DNA from 3 places in the Pseudophaeobacter arcticus DSM 23566 genome. Region 3 is predicted to be linked to each of the others. Evidence: riboswitches for the same ligand, from Rfam matches in the RefSeq annotation. Region 3 holds a riboswitch; each other region holds the start of a gene.
The links. Region 3 has a riboswitch for cobalamin ahead of ARCT_RS0119860 (DUF1636 family protein). Riboswitches for the same ligand answer to the same signal wherever they lie in the genome.
Positions count from the first base shown of each region.

Region 1: linked by a shared signal. The riboswitch ahead of ARCT_RS0101075 (DUF1636 family protein) and the one ahead of ARCT_RS0119860 (DUF1636 family protein) in region 3 are both predicted to bind cobalamin.
Region 2: linked by a shared signal. The riboswitch ahead of ARCT_RS27360 (CbtB domain-containing protein) and the one ahead of ARCT_RS0119860 (DUF1636 family protein) in region 3 are both predicted to bind cobalamin.

Region 1 is NZ_AXBF01000004.1:217,144-222,961, reverse strand. Features, by position in the region: gene cobN (cobaltochelatase subunit CobN) at 1-51, opposite strand, end outside; gene cobW (cobalamin biosynthesis protein CobW) at 235-1,269, opposite strand; gene ARCT_RS0101075 (DUF1636 family protein) at 1,276-1,686, opposite strand; cobalamin riboswitch at 1,785-2,023, opposite strand; gene cobO (cob(I)yrinic acid a,c-diamide adenosyltransferase) at 2,074-2,709, shown strand; gene glpD (glycerol-3-phosphate dehydrogenase) at 2,770-4,335, opposite strand; gene ARCT_RS0101060 (DeoR/GlpR family DNA-binding transcription regulator) at 4,328-5,140, opposite strand; gene ARCT_RS0101055 (DUF1513 domain-containing protein) at 5,274-5,818, opposite strand, start outside.
Region 2 is NZ_AXBF01000004.1:232,424-238,241, reverse strand. Features, by position in the region: gene ARCT_RS0101165 (DMT family transporter) at 1-484, shown strand, start outside; gene cobF (precorrin-6A synthase (deacetylating)) at 525-1,280, opposite strand; gene ARCT_RS0101155 (hypothetical protein) at 1,463-1,963, opposite strand; gene ARCT_RS0101150 (CbtA family protein) at 2,026-2,715, opposite strand; gene ARCT_RS27360 (CbtB domain-containing protein) at 2,720-2,890, opposite strand; cobalamin riboswitch at 2,926-3,145, opposite strand; gene ARCT_RS0101140 (DUF1636 family protein) at 3,242-3,577, opposite strand; gene cobA (uroporphyrinogen-III C-methyltransferase) at 3,582-4,319, opposite strand; gene ARCT_RS0101130 (cobyrinate a,c-diamide synthase) at 4,316-5,632, opposite strand; gene cobM (precorrin-4 C(11)-methyltransferase) at 5,625-5,818, opposite strand, start outside.
Region 3 is NZ_KI421507.1:3,209,247-3,215,064, reverse strand. Features, by position in the region: gene ARCT_RS0119880 (5'-nucleotidase C-terminal domain-containing protein) at 1-672, shown strand, start outside; RNA gene ffs (signal recognition particle sRNA small type) at 835-933, shown strand; gene ARCT_RS0119875 (FecCD family ABC transporter permease) at 1,099-2,112, opposite strand; gene ARCT_RS0119870 (ABC transporter substrate-binding protein) at 2,114-3,061, opposite strand; gene ARCT_RS26575 (ABC transporter ATP-binding protein) at 3,058-3,876, opposite strand; gene ARCT_RS0119860 (DUF1636 family protein) at 3,873-4,229, opposite strand; cobalamin riboswitch at 4,332-4,545, opposite strand; gene ARCT_RS0119855 (glutathione S-transferase family protein) at 4,860-5,534, opposite strand; gene ARCT_RS0119850 (MarR family winged helix-turn-helix transcriptional regulator) at 5,630-5,818, shown strand, end outside.

The DNA.
Region 1 (5,818 bases), on a different contig from region 3:
GGGGGTATCGGTCTGGTCCAACCCGTGGCTTTCGCGAAAGACGACATGCATCAGATATTGCCTCGCGCGCTTGGAGAAAACTGAAGGCCGGATTGCAGACCCCGGATTGCGCCCCGGATTGCGCCCGGGATCACACCTGACCCACCCCGAAGGCGGGCGTGAGTGCGCTCATCCCGGGACGGGCGCGATCCTTTCCGCATCGGTGTCTGGCAGGTCAAGCGCGGGGCCATGGAATCAGGCCCCCAGTTCGGCGCGAATGGCGGCACCGTCGATATTGTCGTGTTCTGCAATCACCACCAGCTGGGTACGACGTGGTGCGTCGCCCCAGGGCTTGTCGTACTGGGCCCGCAGGCGCTCGCCCACGGCCTGAACCAACATGCGCATGGGTTTTCCCTCCACCGCGACATAGCCTTTGACGCGCAGTATATTACGTGTGCGGGCAAGTTTCACGATAGCATCTTGCAGCGCTTCCGGATCGGCGACTTCGCCCATTTCGACAACAATGCTCTCAAAATCGTCGTGTTCGTGATCGTGGTGCCCATCGTGATGGCTGGGGCGGCCCTCCAGGTCGTCTTCGGCGGCGGCATTCAGACCCAGGATGATACGCGGATCAATCACGCCTTCGCTCATCGGCAGGATTGGCAGCGGACGCGGCGCTTCGGCCTCGATCACCTTGCGGGCAGCCTCCAGGCCGGCCTGGCCTGCCAGATCGGCCTTGGACAGCAACACGATGTCGGCGCAGGAGATCTGATCCTCAAACACCTCGGAGAGCGGCGTTTCGTGATCGAGACTGTCATCGGCTGCGCGTTGGGCCTCAACCGCGGCAAGATCGGGGGCAAACTGCCCGGCGGCCACGGCTTCGGCATCGGCCAGGGCAATGACGCCATCCACAGTGATGCGCGAGCGGATCGCAGGCCAGTCAAAGGCCTTGAGCAGGGGCTTGGGCAGCGCCAGGCCAGAGGTTTCGATCAGGATATGTTCGGGCTGTTCCGGCAGCGCCATCAGGGCCTCGATGGTGGGGATGAAATCATCCGCCACGGTGCAGCAGATGCAGCCATTGGCCAGCTCGACGATGTTGTTTTCCGGGCAGTTTTCATCGGCGCAGGACTTCAGGATGTCGCCATCAACACCAGCGGTGCCAAATTCATTGACCAGAACCGCCAGGCGTTTGCCCTGGGGGTTTTGCATCAGGTGGCGGATCAGGGTGGTTTTCCCCGCGCCCAAAAAGCCTGTGATAATGGTGACGGGGATCTTGTTGAGGTCGCTCATGGGGATTTAGTCCTTGGAAGGCAGGGTGATCGGGGGGATACGGGCGATGGATTGTTTGCGGAACACCTGTGGGCGTTCACGCCAGGGCACCAGGCCATCCGCTGTGGCGGCATAGGCGGCGGCGCCAGCCAGAATGTCGTCAACATGGGCCTCAGGGTCAAGATCGCCATAGATATAGCTCCAGCGGGCCTCTCCGCCGGTCAATACCATGGCACAGCCGCGTTTGCAGGCCGAAAGACATTCCACACCGCGCACCGTGACACCGGCAGGCAGGCTGGCGTCCGTCAGGGCTGCCATCAGCAGCGCGCCGGGGCGGGTGGCCTCGGGGTCGACGCCGTCGCGTTTGCAGGTAGTGCAGATTGTCAAAGTGACCTCTGCGGTATCTTCAGTGGCGGGGAGTGCCATATCTTCTGCCATCAGCGCGCGTTTCCTTTATGTGTGAGGAACGGGGCCGGGCCAGCAGAGAGAGGGCAGAGGGCGCACTCCCACAACCAGTCGCGACACACCCCGTCCGCTCGTTGTCTCATCCGTTGGCAGGTCTCCCGGCTTGCGGATTCTAACAGGCCAGGGCCTGTCTGCGGTGCTCTTGCCTTCCCGACGATGTGCAAGACGCACGGGCCAGTGGCATCAGAGACCTCTCCGGTCACGGTCGCGGGGGCGGCTGTGCTTGAGAGCCGATACCAAAAGTAAGTATCAGCCTGTCACATTCCCTCTTCGCCTGCAATTTGCAGGAACCAACGAAAACCCCTTGCGCTATCGAGGCCTTCCTTGTCAAGACTTGGGCAAACAGCAGGAGTGAACCCCGTGAGTGAGAAGTCCGAAACCGGCATTTCAGAAGAGGAAGCGGCACGTCACGCCTCCAAGATGGCCAAGAAGAAGGCCGCGCGTGATCGCATGATGAAAACCAAGGATGGGGAAAAGGGGCTGATCATTGTCCACACCGGTCCCGGCAAGGGCAAATCCAGCTCGGGATTCGGCATGATCATGCGCTGTATTGCCCATGGGATGCCCTCGGCGGTGGTGCAGTTCATCAAGGGGGCCTGGCAGACCGGCGAGCGCACATTGATCGAAGAGAACTTTAGCGATCTGTGCCAATTCTACGCCATGGGCGAGGGCTTCACCTGGGAAACCCAGGATAAGGAACGCGACATTGCTGCGGCCCAAAAGGGTTGGGAAAAAGCCAAGGAGATGATCCGCGATGAGCGCAATACCATGGTGCTGTTGGATGAGATCAACATCGCCCTGCGCTATGATTACCTGAACCTGGAAGAGGTGCTGGAGTTCCTGGTGGAAGAAAAACCACCGATGACTCATGTGGTTCTGACCGGGCGCAACGCCAAGGAAGAGCTGATCGAGATTGCCGATCTGGTCACCGAGATGGGTCAGATCAAACACCCCTTCCGCGCCGGTGTTAAGGCACAAAAAGGCGTGGAGTTTTAAGCGCGTATCAGCCCGGAGCCTGCTCTGGGCTGATATCGTCAATTGGTGTGGTTGCGGCGGTTAGGCCAGTTTGTTGCGGATATAGGTGTCCACCGCTGCGCGCTGATCTGCATCCAGCCGCAGGTTTAGCTTGGTGCGGCGCAGCAGGAAGTCTTCGCCTGTGCGCACCCATTCGTTTTTGATCACCCAGTCCAGCTCTTGGGCGGTGATGGTTGCGCCAAAATCCTGGCCCAGATCCTGCGCGGTTTTGGCATCCCCCAGAACCTCCCAGGCCTCCAGCCCATAGGCGCGCATCAGCCGTCGGCTGGCATAGGCGGACAGGAAGGGATAATCGCTGGCCAGTTTGGCCGTCAGCCTGGCCACATCCGCGACCGGAAAATCGCCACCAGGCATCGCCACACCGACGGTCCAGTTGCCAGGGAGCCCCGGCAGGGCCTCGCCAATCTTGGCCAGGGCGGCCTCGGCCAGTTTGCGGTAGGTGGTGATCTTGCCGCCAAAGACATTGAGCAGCGGCGCCTGCGCCTGATCCAGCGTCAGCACATATTCGCGCGTCGCCGCCGTGGCTGAGCTGGCCCCGTCATCATACAGCGGCCGCACCCCCGAGTAGGTCCAGACCACATCATCGCGGCTTAGTGGTTTTTCAAAGTATTGTGACGCAAAATCAATCAGGTAATCCCGCTCTTGCGGCGTGCATTCCGGCGCGGTCTGTGGGTCCGGATGGTCGGCATCGGTGGTGCCGATCAGGGTGAAGTCTTCTTCATAGGGGATGGCAAAGATAATCCGGCCATCGGTGCCCTGAAAGAAATAGCAGCGCCCGTGGTCAAACAGTTTTGGCACCACGATATGGCTGCCACGCACCAGACGGACCGTCTCGCGGCTGTTTTGCCCCAGGGTCCGACGCAGCAGATCCGCCACCCATGGCCCGCCTGCATTGACCAGCATCTTGGCGTGATGTTCGGTGGTTTCGCCGCTGGCGTGATCCTTGACGGTGATGACCCAGTGATCGGCGCGGCGTTCTGCGCCCAGGACCTCGGTGCGGGTCATGATATTGGCCCCACGGGCCTGCGCGTCGCGGGCGTTGAGCACCACCAGCCGGGCGTCTTCGACCCAGCAATCGGAATATTCAAAGGCCTTTTTGAATTTCGACTTCAACGGGCGGCCCGCCACATCGGTGGTCAGATCCACCGTGCTGGTGCCCGGCAGGATGCCACGCTTGCCAAGGGAATCGTATAAAAACAGCCCCAGACGGATCAGCCAGGCCGGGCGCCGCCCCTTCATCCAGGGCATAAAGGTGGTCAGCAGTTTTGACGTCGGCGTGTCGTTGTCAAACCGCATATCCTTGTGGAAGGGCAGCACAAAGCGCATCGGCCAGGAAATATGCGGCATTGCCTTTAGCAGCACTTCACGTTCGATCAGGGCCTCGCGCACCAGCCGGAATTCAAAATACTCCAGGTATCGCAGGCCGCCGTGAAACAGCTTGGTCGAGGCGGAAGAGGTCGCCGAGGCCAGGTCGTTCATCTCGGCCAGGGTGACCGACAGGCCGCGCCCGGCGGCGTCACGGGCGATACCGCAGCCATTGATGCCGCCGCCAATGATAAAGAGATCGGTGATTTTGGGCTCAGTCATTTTGGGCTCGGTCATTTTCGCTGCTTTCGTTTTTGATCCCGTCCGAATCTGTGCACAGGATGCGGGTGCCTGCCGCATGGGCGGCCTCGCAGAAGGGGGTGGGGGGCCGTTGATCGGTGATAACCACATCCAGATCCGGCAGGCCGCAGATCCGCACCGGGGCGGAGCGGGCAAACTTGCTGCTGTCACAGAGCAGGATTTTGCTCCGTGCGTTTTTAAGGATGGCGCGGGCAACAGAGACTTCGCGGGCATCGTGGTCCAGCACGGCGCCGTCCTCATCCAGCGCCGAGGCGCCGATGATGGCATAATCCACCTTGTAACGAGAGATGAATTCAACCGCATCTTCGCCAATGATTGCCCCGTCGCTTTGCCGGACGGTGCCGCCAACCAGGATCAGCTCCTTTGCCTCTCCACCCATCATCAGGTTGATAATATTGATATTATTGGAAAGTATGGTAAGCCCGCGATGGTTTTCCAGGGCGCGCGCGGCCTGTTCGGTCGAGGTGCCGATATTGATCGCCAGCGAGCAGTTGTCGGGGATGAATTCGGCCAGCAGGGCTGCCATGGTCTGTTTGGCCGTGGCGTTCTGCTTGCGTCGGTCGGCATAGGCGCGATTGGCGGCAGAGCTGATCCGCACTGCGCCGCCATGCACCCGCGACAACACCCCGCGCGCAGACAGATCCCGCAGGTCGGTGCGCACCGTCTGCAGGGATACCCCAAAGCGCGCCGCGAGGTCCTCTACCTCTACGCGCTCCTGGCTGTGCAGCAAGTTCAGGATCTTGTCGTGGCGAGTCGTGGCATCCATGGGCTTTCCCTTTTGTGGGAATGCCTATCGGATCATACGAGTTTTGTCACCATTTGTTTTCGTTTTACTTGCGGTAAGTATAATATCGAAAACCTGCACGGGGGTTTCCCCCCTTTGGGGCAGTTGGCGCCAGTCAGGCCAGACGGATAAGGTGGTTGTCCCAGGCCAGATCGTGACGCCCCAGCGGTTTTGCTGCGCCCCCTGTCAGAGCCAAAATCTGGCCCAGCCCGGTGCTGGCGATCAGCCCATTGCTGGCGGTGGCCAGGCCGCAGACGTCCTGCAGCGCATGTTCGCGGATGATTTCACCATTGCTGGTGTCCAGCACCTGCACCATCCCGCCCCTGGGAGAGGAAACCGCGATGGATTGGTCGTCGGCGGCAAAGGCGACCGAGCCGCCATAGCCGCGCATATTGCGCAGCCGGGGGTCGCCCTCTGCCAATAGCTGCGGTGCGGCGCCGGGCTGATACAGCCCCAGCAGCGGCAGGTCTGCACCCGGATCCCCCTGCCATTGCATGGCAAAGCCCAGGGTCCCTTGCGATGACAGGGCAAGGTGACGGATCGAGTTCAGGTGCAAATCCCAATCCAGTTCCATCACGTCCAGCACCTCGCCCTCCAGGGACAGCAGGCTGAGGTTCGGGCGCATCTGCGGCAGGTTCAGCTTGGCCCGGCCGCTGTCGG
Region 2 (5,818 bases), on a different contig from region 3:
GCTGGTGAGCTTTGTCGGCGTACTATTGGTGGTGAAACCGGGGTTTGGGATGCAGATCGGCATGGGGTTTGCCCTGTTGGCGGGCTGTTTCCATGGCTCATATCTGGTGGCAACGCGCAGTCTGGCCGGGCGGTACCGGCCCAAGTTTCTGCTGATCTCCCAATTGATTATCGGCTCATTGGTGCTGTTTCCCTTTAGCTATGGCGAGATGCCACAAAGCATTGATATCACCTCCGGAAGCCTGATCCTGATCAGCGCGCTGGGATCTGCGGCAGGGAATTTTCTGTTGGTGATGGTCAATCGGACCACGCCTGCCAATGTCGTGGCGCCATTGATCTACAGCCAGCTCCTGGCGGCAACCGTTCTGGGGGTGGTGGTCTTTGGCACCTGGCCCGATGAGCTGGCGCTTTTGGGGCTGGGGGTGATTGTCCTCTCCGGCCTGTCCTCGCTCTGGCTGGCGGGACGCCGCATGGCCCAGGCCTAGCCTGTCTTCTCAGGGGCGGCGGACCGGCGACGGAGCCGCCTCAGGATTTCCGCAGCAGGTAGATATCCATGATCCAGCCGTGATCGGCGCGGGCCTGGGCGCGGGTTTGGATGATCTGTTCGGCGACCGCAGCCAAGGGGCCAGAGAGGCTGATCTGGTTTTCCATGCCGGCATAGGCGGACCACCAGATGTCCACCCCTGTGGGGTCGATGGCCTGAAACGAGCATTCCCCATCCAGCATGATCACCAGGGTATCGGCACTCTCAGGCCAGCCGTTGTCGCGCAGCTGTCGCCCGGTGGTCACGGTAAAGGGCGCACCAATCTCGTTCAACGGAATGGCATGGGCGGCGGTCAGCGCCTGGATCGAGGTCACGCCGGGAATGACCTCTAGCGTGATATCCTGCGTGGCCTTCAGGCGCTCGGCGATGCGCATGGTGCTGTCATATAGCGACGGATCCCCCCAGACCAGAAAGCCAACCCTGACCTTGCCGCCGGGGCAGTGGTCGCGGATGGTTTTGATCCAGACCTCGGCAATGGCATCGTGCCAGTGATCCACGCGGGCGGTGTAGTCCTGGATCGCGGGGTCGCGCACCGGCAGGGCAAATTCAACAATACGCGGGCCGGGGGCCTGGATCACCTGAGCGCAGATCTGCTGGCGCAGCCCGGCGAGGTCGTCTTTGCCCGCGCCCTTGTGCGGGATCAGGATCAGATCGCAGGCATTGAGCGCGGCGACTGCCTGCAGGGTCAGATGCTGCGAGTTGCCGGTGCCAATGCCAATGAGCGAAAGCTCGATCACGGCGGCCGTGCTGTCATTGTTCATCTGTCGGGCTCCTGCCAAAAAGAAACACGGCCCGCTATGGCGCCGTGTTTCAGCATAATCAAGCCCGGATCCGGCTGCATCGCGGGATCGGGCCGCTGTGTATCGACTTCGCGTCAGGTCAGGCGGCAGACCGGGGCTGCAACCGGGGCACCAAGGGGTCAGGGGTTGTCGATGATCACGCTGTCAGCAATCGGGTCTGTCCCGATCATCAGCGGGCTGTGGCTATTTGCGTTCAGCCCCACGGTGATTTCGACGCTGCCCTTGGGCAGATCGCCCAGATGCAGCCAGTTGCCATAAAGCCGGGTCAGCTTGCTGCCGTTGATATAGACATGGGCATGACCTTCGCCGGGGCGATCCGCAGTGGAGACATGTTCGGGCGAGAAGATGAAATTCTCTGTGGTGACCTGCAGGTTCCAGCCGGACATCGGGTCCTTGTGGACGTCTATTGCAATTTTGGGCGCGGTGCTGCCTGGGGTGATCATCAGAGGTTGGCTATGGGCGTGACCGGCGCTTTCCATCTGGTGTTCTGCCCCTCCGTGCTGGGCAGGGTCGCCGTGGTCGTGGCCGGTGAAGGTGATGCCATTGCCGGCAGCAACAACAAAGCCGATGCCACAGCCAAAGGTAAGCCCAATGGCAAAGAGAGCGAGGGAACGGGACATTCTTGATCCTTTGAAACGGAAACCTCCGCCAGTGGCGATGCACCGACGGAGGTTTTTTTCGATTACGCGGCGGCGGTGCGCTGTGCTTCCGATTGCCAGAAATAGCCAGCAAAAGTGCCAAGCAGAACCCAGGCGGCCATGCCAACGCCAAGGGCGCGTGCGGCAAACAGCGCGCCGATCTCGGTTGGAACCGGACCGGTAAAGCTGTCTGGCTCCGGGGCGCCAATCAGATGCGGCAGCAGCAACAGCGCCACCGCAATGGCATAAGAGACCAGATTGCCGCCAAAGGCGATGAGCCACATGGCAATGCCGGCCGCAGCCACGGTTGCTGTCCACCAGATCTGGCGGTCAAAGACATCGGCAGCGGCGACGCCGGGCACTTCTGGTGCCAGGGTCAAAGCTGGCGCCAGATGGAAGGTGACAAAACCTGCCAACCCCCAGAGAATGCCCGCCCGTGCGGTGACAACATGGCCCTTGCTCTCGGCAAGTGACATCAGGGCAACCATGACCAGCGCATAGCCGGTGTAGGTCAACATGGTGAAAATGATGCTCAACCCGTCGCGCATGACGTCAAAGCCGGGCAGATCCGGATGCGCCGAAACTGCGGCGCCGCCAAAATGCACCAGCTCGCCGGTCTCATAAAGCTCGGCATGCAAAAGAACAGGCTGCACAAAAAGAAGCTGCAGCAGAGCGGTTAACAACCCTGCTGCAGCACCAGCGAACAACGCGCTGGTCAAGATACGGTTCATCATCTGCTTAGTGGCAGGGGAAGCCGGTTGCGTGACGGACATCATGGGCCGCGTCATGCAGGGCAGAAGCCTGTACGTGACCGGTCAGGGTGACAATACCCAGGCCAAGGATCACGGCAAACAGAGCTGGTGCAAAACCAATGCCTGCAGCGGATTTGTTCAGTGTCTTAGTTGTCATCATTGTTCTCCACGTCGTCACACCCGACGACAAAAGTTTCAGTCCATTACATGGCCGGTCTCCTGACTCGCAGGTCACAGCGATTTTTCCCCTTCCCGGTGGCCAGATTGGCCCCAGTGGATATGAAAAACCACTCGCTGCTCACAGTCGCGGGGGCGGTTGAGGGCGTGGCGCCGCGATTTGGTCCGCCATTCCTCATTCCCGTTTCAGCCCTGATGCTTTGCACCGTTGGACACCATGTTCATTTGTTGTGCCCTTTGTCATACTGCCCGGTCAAGTTGGAAACCGTCCCGCTTGGACAAAGATGCGACTTTTTCGGTGGGCAGGGCGATTTTGACCCGGCTGTCGGGTCTAGTCCAGATCCGCCGGGATTCGCGCGATGGCCTTCATGCGCAGCGCCCCCAGCGGGCGGGAATCTGCCAGGGTGCCATCGGGGCTTTCGTTAAAGAGCCGCAAAAAGGTGAGGATATTCGGCAGGTCCGCTGCGGTGATCTCGCCAAAGAGATAGGCCGTCTTGCCGCTTTGCCGCACCGCAAGGGTCTGCGGGCGTGTGCAGCCGGACATGCAGTCCACCTCTTGCACCCGCGCCGCGATCCCGGCCTGTTCCAGGGCCTCCGCCAGATGGCGGGGCAGGGCCAGATCGGCGCTCTTGCAGCTCTTGCAGAGGGTCAGGGTTGGCTGCGGCACCGGCTCAGCCTCCCGGGGTCAGATCGGTATCGGCCAGCGGGCCGTAGAGAATGAGAACCGGCGCAGTGGTCTCCATCGCACGCAGTACCTGTGGCAGTTCACCCACCGTATGGCAGCTGAGTTCTTGTTCGGGTGTGGATACCCCCAATGCCACCAGCGCATGGGTTTCAGGTGGCAGACCGGCTTCGACCAGCTTTTCCGCCAGGGCCGCAAAGGTGCGTTTGCCCATATAGACAACCGTGGTGGCATCCGGATCGGCCAGCGCCGCCATGTTGAGGCTATCCGGCAGGCCACCGGTGACGTCGTGACCGGTGATGAACTGCATACGGCGCGCCGTCAGCCGCCGGGTCAGCGGAATATTGGCCGCTGCCGCCGCAGCTGAGGCTGCGGTGACGCCGGGGATGATCTCAAACGGGATGCCCGCAGCACGCAGCGCAGTGATTTCTTCCTCTAGCCGACCAAAGACGCCACTGTCACCTGACTTCAACCGCACCACCTTGAGGCCGCTTTTGGCATAGTCCACCAGCAGTTGGCTGACGTGGTCCTGTTTTGGTGAGGGCCGCCCGGCGCGTTTGCCAACACCCACCAGATCGGCATCAGGGCGGGCATGAGTCAGGATCGGCCCCGAGGAGAGATCGTCAAACAGCACCGCATCGGCCGCTTCCAGCCGTTTCACCGCCTTGACGGTCAGCAGCTCCGGATCACCAGGGCCAGACGAGACAAAACTGACAAAGCCGCTCATGCGCCTTCTCCGGTGATCAGATGGAAAAAGGTGCCGGTGACATGGCCCTTGATGGAGCCGGTTTCCGGCACCGGATTGCCATCGGCATCCATGACATGGGCCAGTGGGGCGTCGGGTTCATCCAGAATGGTGCAATAGTGGAACTCATGCCCGCGCAGGGCTGCACCTGTTGCAAAGCCCGGCATCGGCGCCTGCAACTCGGCGCGGCGATAGCCCAAATGGAATTTGCGTTTCTCATAGGAGGTGACCAGGCCCAGCAGACCGGCCATCTGATGGCGGTTGCCCTCCTTGTCGATCAGAGCGTCGCCAAGGGCCATGTAGCCCCCACATTCGCCATGCACTGGCTTGGTCTCGGCATGTTTGCGCAGGCCCGCACGGAAGGTCTGGGCGGCGGCCAGGGTGCCGCCGTGTAGTTCCGGGTAACCGCCGGGTAGCCAGACCAGATCGGCGTCTTGGGCCGGGGCCTCATCCGCGAGGGGGGAAAACGGCAGGATTTCAGCGCCGGCGGCGCGCCAGCCGGTCAAAAGATGCGGATAGGTAAAGGAAAACGCCGCATCCCGTGCCAGCGCGATGCGCTGCGCCGGGGGCTTTGGCAGCCTGTTGGGGGCTGGGGCGGCTGCGCCCATGGCTGCCGATTTGAGCGCCTCAAGATCCACATGTTCGCGCAGGAAAGTGGCATAGCCTGCGATGGCGGCTTCCAGATCGGGATGTTCCACCGCCTGAATCAGGCCCAGGTGGCGTTCGGGCAGGGCAAGATCGCCGCGCCGGGGCAGCGCGCCCAGAACCTTGACGCCTGCGCGCTCCATCCCCAGCCGGGTCAGGCGTTCGTGGCGGGGGCTGGCGACCCGGTTCAGGATTACCCCCGCAAAGGGCACCTCGGGGTCGTAGGATTTAAACCCCAAAGCGGTGGCGGCAGCGGACTGCGCCTGGCCGCCCACGTCAATCACCAGCACCACCGGCCAGCCCATGCGCTTGGCGGTTTCAGCAGAAGAGCCAAAGCCGCTCTGCCCACGGGTGGCAACCCCGTCAAACAGCCCCATCGAGCCTTCGCCGATGCAGATTTCAGCCCCTGTTGCCTGTCCGGCAACCGCATCCAGCAGCTGCGCGTCCATCGCCCAGGTATCCAGATTGAAGCTGGGGCGCTTGGCAGCGGCAAAGTGAAAGGCCGGGTCGATGTAGTCGGGGCCGCTTTTGAAGGGCTGAACCGCCAGGCCGTCTTCGGCCAGCGCCCGCAGCAGGCCCAGCATCACCGTGGTCTTGCCGGTGCCAGAGGCCGGGGCGGAGATCATCAGGCCTTTGGGAAAATCAATCATCACCTTCGCTCCAGTTGGCCCATTGGCTGTCGGCGCTTTGTGGCCGGTAGCGGCGGTCGTAATCCTGCGCGTAAAGGCAGCTTTCGTCAAAACCTTCATTGCCAAGCGCCGGTCCGACCAGAATCAGCGCGGTGCGTCCGCGCACCCCGCCGGTAGCCTCTTCCAGGGTGCCAAGCGTCGCCTTGA
Region 3 (5,818 bases):
CGCTCAGGGCCCGAGAATTACACGGATGTTGCGGCAGGGGATCTCTGCATGCGCAATGTTGCGGATTTGCAGGTTTTTCCCAATGCCATCTGGGGGGTGACCGTCACTGGTGATCAGCTGCGGGATTGGCTGGAAATGTCAGCCGGCATGTTCAATCAGATCACCCCGGAAAGTCGCAACACAGAACTGGTCAACCTGGACCGCGCCGGACATAATTTTGATGTGATCTTTGGCCTGGACTATGAAATTGATGTGTCACAACCGCCGCGGTTTTCGTCTTCTGGCCTGGTAATCAATCCGGACTCCCACCGGATACGGAACCTGCGCTGGAACGGTGCACCTGTGTCCAGCACACAGCTGTTTGCAGTTGCGACAAACAGTTATCGGGTTAGTGGCGGCGGTAATTTCAAAATGGTGCAGGAGGCAGAGAACCTGCGCCTGCCCGGGATCAAGATCCGCGATGCGATCTGCGATTACGTATCGGGACGTCTGCCCAAAGATGCCCTGGCAGAGGCCCGCTACCCCTGGCGGCTCAGTCGACTTCCAGAGACGCGGGTGAATGTCTACACCGGGCCGGTTGCGCGCAATTATCTGGACGAATTGCCCGAGGGCCTGGCCGAAGATCAGGGCGTGACGCCAAATGGTTTCCTGAAACTGCGGCTGAGCCTTTAGCGCTGCGCACTCTGGCCTGACATCTTGCCGGGCATATTTGAAGGCGACGCATCCGGGCTGCGGCAAACAGGCTGCGCGGCACTTGTTTGCCGCAAAGCATGGCGGCATCGCTCTTGGTATCCGGCTCTTGTCATCGGGCCAAACTCTGCCTATATCGGGATTCGAGAGGTTGGCGCGGGCAGGCGCCTCGCCAACCTGGTCAGATCCGGAAGGAAGCAGCCACAACGAGCCCCGCTTGGGTCGATGTCCAACCTCTCACCTTATCTCCCTTAAGCTCCCGATTTTGAATACCCAGAGGATCTGAACCCTCTGCGCACCCCCTGAAAACGGGGGAGGGCTGAAACAGGTGCAGCCTTGAACGAAAGCCAGGCGGTTTGGTGCACTGGCTCTGTTGCAAGGATGCGAAAATAAGAGCGATACGCTCTTTCAGGCCCCCCGCCGATTTGTTCCCAATAGCAAAAGAAATACAAAAGCTGCCCCAACCGAGGTGGTGACGATCCCCACAGGCAACTCCTGCGGCGCCAGAAGCAAGCGCGATACGATATCAGAAGCGGTCAGCAAAACCGCGCCGATTATGGCCGCCATGGGCAAGAGACGCCCATGCATTGGCCCGGCAAGCCCACGGGCGATATGGGGCACCATGAGCCCGACAAAGCCGATAACTCCGGCGACCGAGACAAAGGCGGCGGTGCCCAGGGCGCAGACCAAAAACATGCGGGTGCGCAGCGCGCCGACCGGCACACCCAGGCTGGTCGCGGTGGTATCCCCCGCCAGTAGCGCGTCCAGCCAGCGGCTGCGCCAAATGGCATAGGTCGCGATCAAGGCCAGGCCCGCCGCGACCAGAGGCAGGGTCTCCCACCGGGCGAGGCCAAGTCCGCCAAGCATCCAGAAGATCACCGAATGGGCCGCGCGGGTGTCACCCGAAAAGATCAAATAGTTGGTGATTGCCGCAAACAGAAAGGAGACCGCCAGCCCGGCCAGGATAAGTTTCTCCGGGGCGCTGCTTTGCAGGCTGCGCACCAGCAGCAGCACGATGCCGGAGGCCACAAGCCCGCCAGTAAAGGCCGCAAGGGGCAGGGTCCAAAGCCCCAGAAAATCCCCGGTGACCGTGATGACCAGAACCGCCCCGGCGGCGGCACCGGAGGAAAGTCCGAACAAAAACGGATCCGCCAGATCGTTGCGGGTTGTGGTTTGCAGAACCACGCCGACCAGGCCTAATCCGGCGCCGATCAGGGCGGCGAACAGCGCCCGCGGCAGGCGCAGGTCAAAAATGATCCGATGAATGGGCTCTGGCTCCAGGGGGCTGAACCCCAATCCCGAAGAGAGGGCGGCAAAGACCTCCGCCATGGGCACATCGGTGGACCCGTAGAGGACGGAGAGTAAAAGCAGGGCGACCAAAACGGCCGCCCCCAATATCAGCGAAAGGCCAAAACGGCCCATATCAGTTGAGGCCCGGATGCATTGCCTTGGCCATTTTCTCGATGGCTGCAATATTTGCCGGCCCAGGCGTCAGCTCTTCATACCGCAGCCCCACCCAGCGCTCATTCTTGACCGCATCGGTATGTGCCATAACCGGGTGCTCTTGCAGGAACTTGAAGGTATCTGCGGCGCCATTGCCGTTCTGGTAGTCCAGCAACACCAGAAATTCTGGATTGGCGGCCGCAACCGCCTCCCAGGAGGTGCGCCCCCAACTGGTGTCCAGATCATGGGTTACGCTGGCGCCACCTGCAGCTGTGATCATGGCGTCAGGGATGGCAAACCTGCCGGCCGTGAAGGGCGCATCTGCGGGTCCGTCCAACAGGAAAACACGCGGTTTGGCGAATTCGGCGGTTCTGGCTTCAATGCTGGCCAAGTGCTGCTGCCAGCCTGCAATCAAGGCTTCTGCCTTGTCTTCCACATGCATGACCTTGCCGAGCCGCAGAACGTCGTTGAACAAAAGATCCATACTGGCCGCTGGGCGGTCTTTGTCCAGATGCACGCAGCTTTCGGTCAGGACCATGGTTTTGATACCAAAGGGCGCCAGGGTGTCCGGGGTCACATCGCCACCGGGCTTCATGCCGTAGTACCAGCCGGCAAAAAACAGATCAGCAGAGGCCGAGACCAGATTTTCGACGCTTGGATATTTGGGCGCAAGTTCAGGGATATCGCCGCGATCTTTGTCGAATGTGGGGCTTGTCTTATACCATCCGGAGATGCCGGTGACGCCAACCATCTTGTCCTGCAGGCCAAGCGCAAAAGCCATTTCAGACATATTGATGTCATGCACAACCAGCCGTTCCGGCATGGTTTCAAAAACCAGTGGAGTGCCGCAATTGTCGACCTTCACTTCATGTGCCGCGACGCTACTTGCAGCACCAAGGAGGAGCGCAGCAGACCAGAGAGTTTTCATTGTGAGTTTTCCTTCAGATTTTGGAAGTCTGTTTTGCGAATATCGAGCGCAGGGATCATCCGGCCCTCATGGGGGAAGCACAGATAGCTGACCCCAAAGGTCGCCTGGACATTTTCAGGGGTCAGGACCTCGGCGGCGGGACCAAAGGCCACAAGCCGCGTTGATTTCATCAAGGCCGCATGGGTGGCAAATTCCGGGATCATCACCAGATCATGCACCACCATGACAACGGTGATGCCCAGAGAGGCAACCAGGGACAAAATGCGCCCTTTGGCATCCGGGTCCAGGTGGTTGGTCGGCTCATCGAGAAACAAGAGCTTGGGCTCCTGCGCAAGGGCACGGGCGATATGCGCACGCTGGCGCTCCCCGCCTGACAGCTGTGCCATTGGTTTATGCGCCATTTTCGTAAGCCCTGTGAGGTCCAGAATGGCCTCGATGGCTTGGCTGTTTTGATGTGCGGACCGGCGCGCCGCGATTGGCAGTTGCCCTAGGGCAATATAGTCCTGAAGTCGCAGCCGCCCATCCGGGGAGCTTTGCTGGCTGACAAGGGCAATGTGTCCTGCCCGATCCTGAGCTTTCATCTGGCGCAGGCTGGCACCCCCTATGAAAACCTCACCAAGCGCCAGAGGTTCACATCCTGAGAGCAGGTTCAGCAGGGTCGATTTGCCGGCGCCATTTGGCCCGGCAATGGCGAGGATCGAACCCTGCTGCAAATCAAAGGAAACCCCCGAGACCAGCAGGTCTCCGTTCAGGGCAAAATACTCCAGGTCGCGCACACAGAGAAAAGGTCGCGATAAAGGTGGCGATCCGGTCATGTCTTGGCCTCCGTCCTGTAGGCGGGAAGCCGTGCCAGGGTTTTGTCGTACAATCTCTTTGGTCGCTCCGAGGCTGTGCTCCAGCCCGTGTCGCTTGCCAAAAACTGCTGGGCAAAACAGGCGATCGCCTCGATATCCGCCTGGGCTTCGATCTCACCAAACAGATACTGTGTCTTGCCCGGACCCTGCAATCCGACCGTTATCGGGCGTTCGCAGCCCGCCATGCAGTCTACGGCCCGTAAAACGAACCGCTTTGACACATGTTCCGCCAGTGCTGCCCGTAGTTTGCGCGCGGCGCCTGCCCCTTTGCAGGTGGTGCAAATCAATATGGAATGATCACTGTGGTTGGTCATGTCTCGCCCCGCAGTTAAACGCGCGAAGAGAGCAGGTGCCGGTCCTGTGTAGCCAGTTACTCTGTGCCATCTAAGCCTCCGTCAGGACTCCCCGTCCTGGGTTGGGTGAACAAATGGATGGCAGGTCTCCTGACTCGCGGGTCGAGGCCTTGCCGCGCCTTCCCACCCTATGGGGCAGTGGCTTGTTGCAGCAGTGCTCTCCGCTCACAGTTGCGGGGGCAGTCACGGATTTGGCGCCTATTGGCTACACCACACCGTATTCCCTTTTCATTTTCCCGGAGTGACCCCGGGAAAAACCATCTAGGCCATGTATGAGGTCAATCTTGAGACTGTCAATCAAATTGAAAGGCAGGAGTTGCGGCCCGGCGCGCGCCGTGAACGCGCGTCAGCTCCCCTGATTGGCTCTCTGCGCCCCCCGCCTGGCCAGTACTGCGCCAAGTTGCTGGCGGTCACACGTCGCAACACTCTTGGGCATCGGCTTCCATCATAGTTGAGCGGTCAATACCAGCATCCTGGGCCACCATGAGACAGGCTAGATAACGGCGTTTCAGATTGCGCCAGTGGGACGTCAGCAGAGCCGGACGAAGCTGCCAGATGCCGGGACTGAACACCTAGGGTCCAGACCCTAGTCTAGTCTCCACCGATTTGGCGCGTCATGAGCCGAGACAGGTGGGAGTTTCGGTTGAGCAAAAAAGCCCTCAGAAGACTTGGATAATTTTCAGATACCGCCTGTTTGACCGATGGTCGTGCAGCCAAAACTTCGCGCCACGCCAGAACCTTTTCTTTGTCAGTCAGGATGTCGAAATCGCCGATTTCATCGAACGAGTCGAAGTACCGAAAGACCGGTGCAAAGACGGCATCAACAAGAGTGAACTCACTCCCTGCGAAATACGGGCCTTGTCCCAGTTGTCGCTCAAGTTGTGTGAATTTTGCCTCCAGTGTTTGGAGTTTCTTATTGAACGTGTCGGCAGTCTGGGCGTTATAAAGTCCCGCTATGTCGTTGAGGGTGGCCGACCCGAACTCGATCCAACCACGGTGCTGTGCGCGCGTTATCGCAGCCGAAGGGTGGAGAGGCGACGGCCGGGTATCTTCCAGGTACTCCAAGATCGCAGAGGATTCGAATATCGCTTCTTGCCTGTCGGTCAAAACCGGCGTCTTTCCCAGCGGCGAAATGGTTAGAAACCAGTCAGGCTTGTTTGAAAGGTCGATATCAGTGCGTTCAAAAGAAACGCCTTTTTCCAACATCGAGATCGCGGCTCGCTGAACATATGGGCAAAGTGAATGGCTTATCAGATGCAGGGTCATTCGGAATCTCCATGTAGATGCAATTGCATCTATATAGGGGCAGCCAACGGAACGTCAAGGTTGATGCAGTTGCATCTTTTGCGCTAATGTACCCTATGACCACACTCAGCGCACAAACAACCCGGGCATGGATATCCCTTCTCTCTGTCAGCCAAACGCTGCTTCAAGGGATTGAAATCGAGTTGAAAGAACGCGGCCTGCCAAAACTGAGCTGGTATGATGCTTTGTTGGAGATTGAAAAAGCCGGGGCCGAAGGCATACGCCCTTACGAGCTGAAAGAGCGG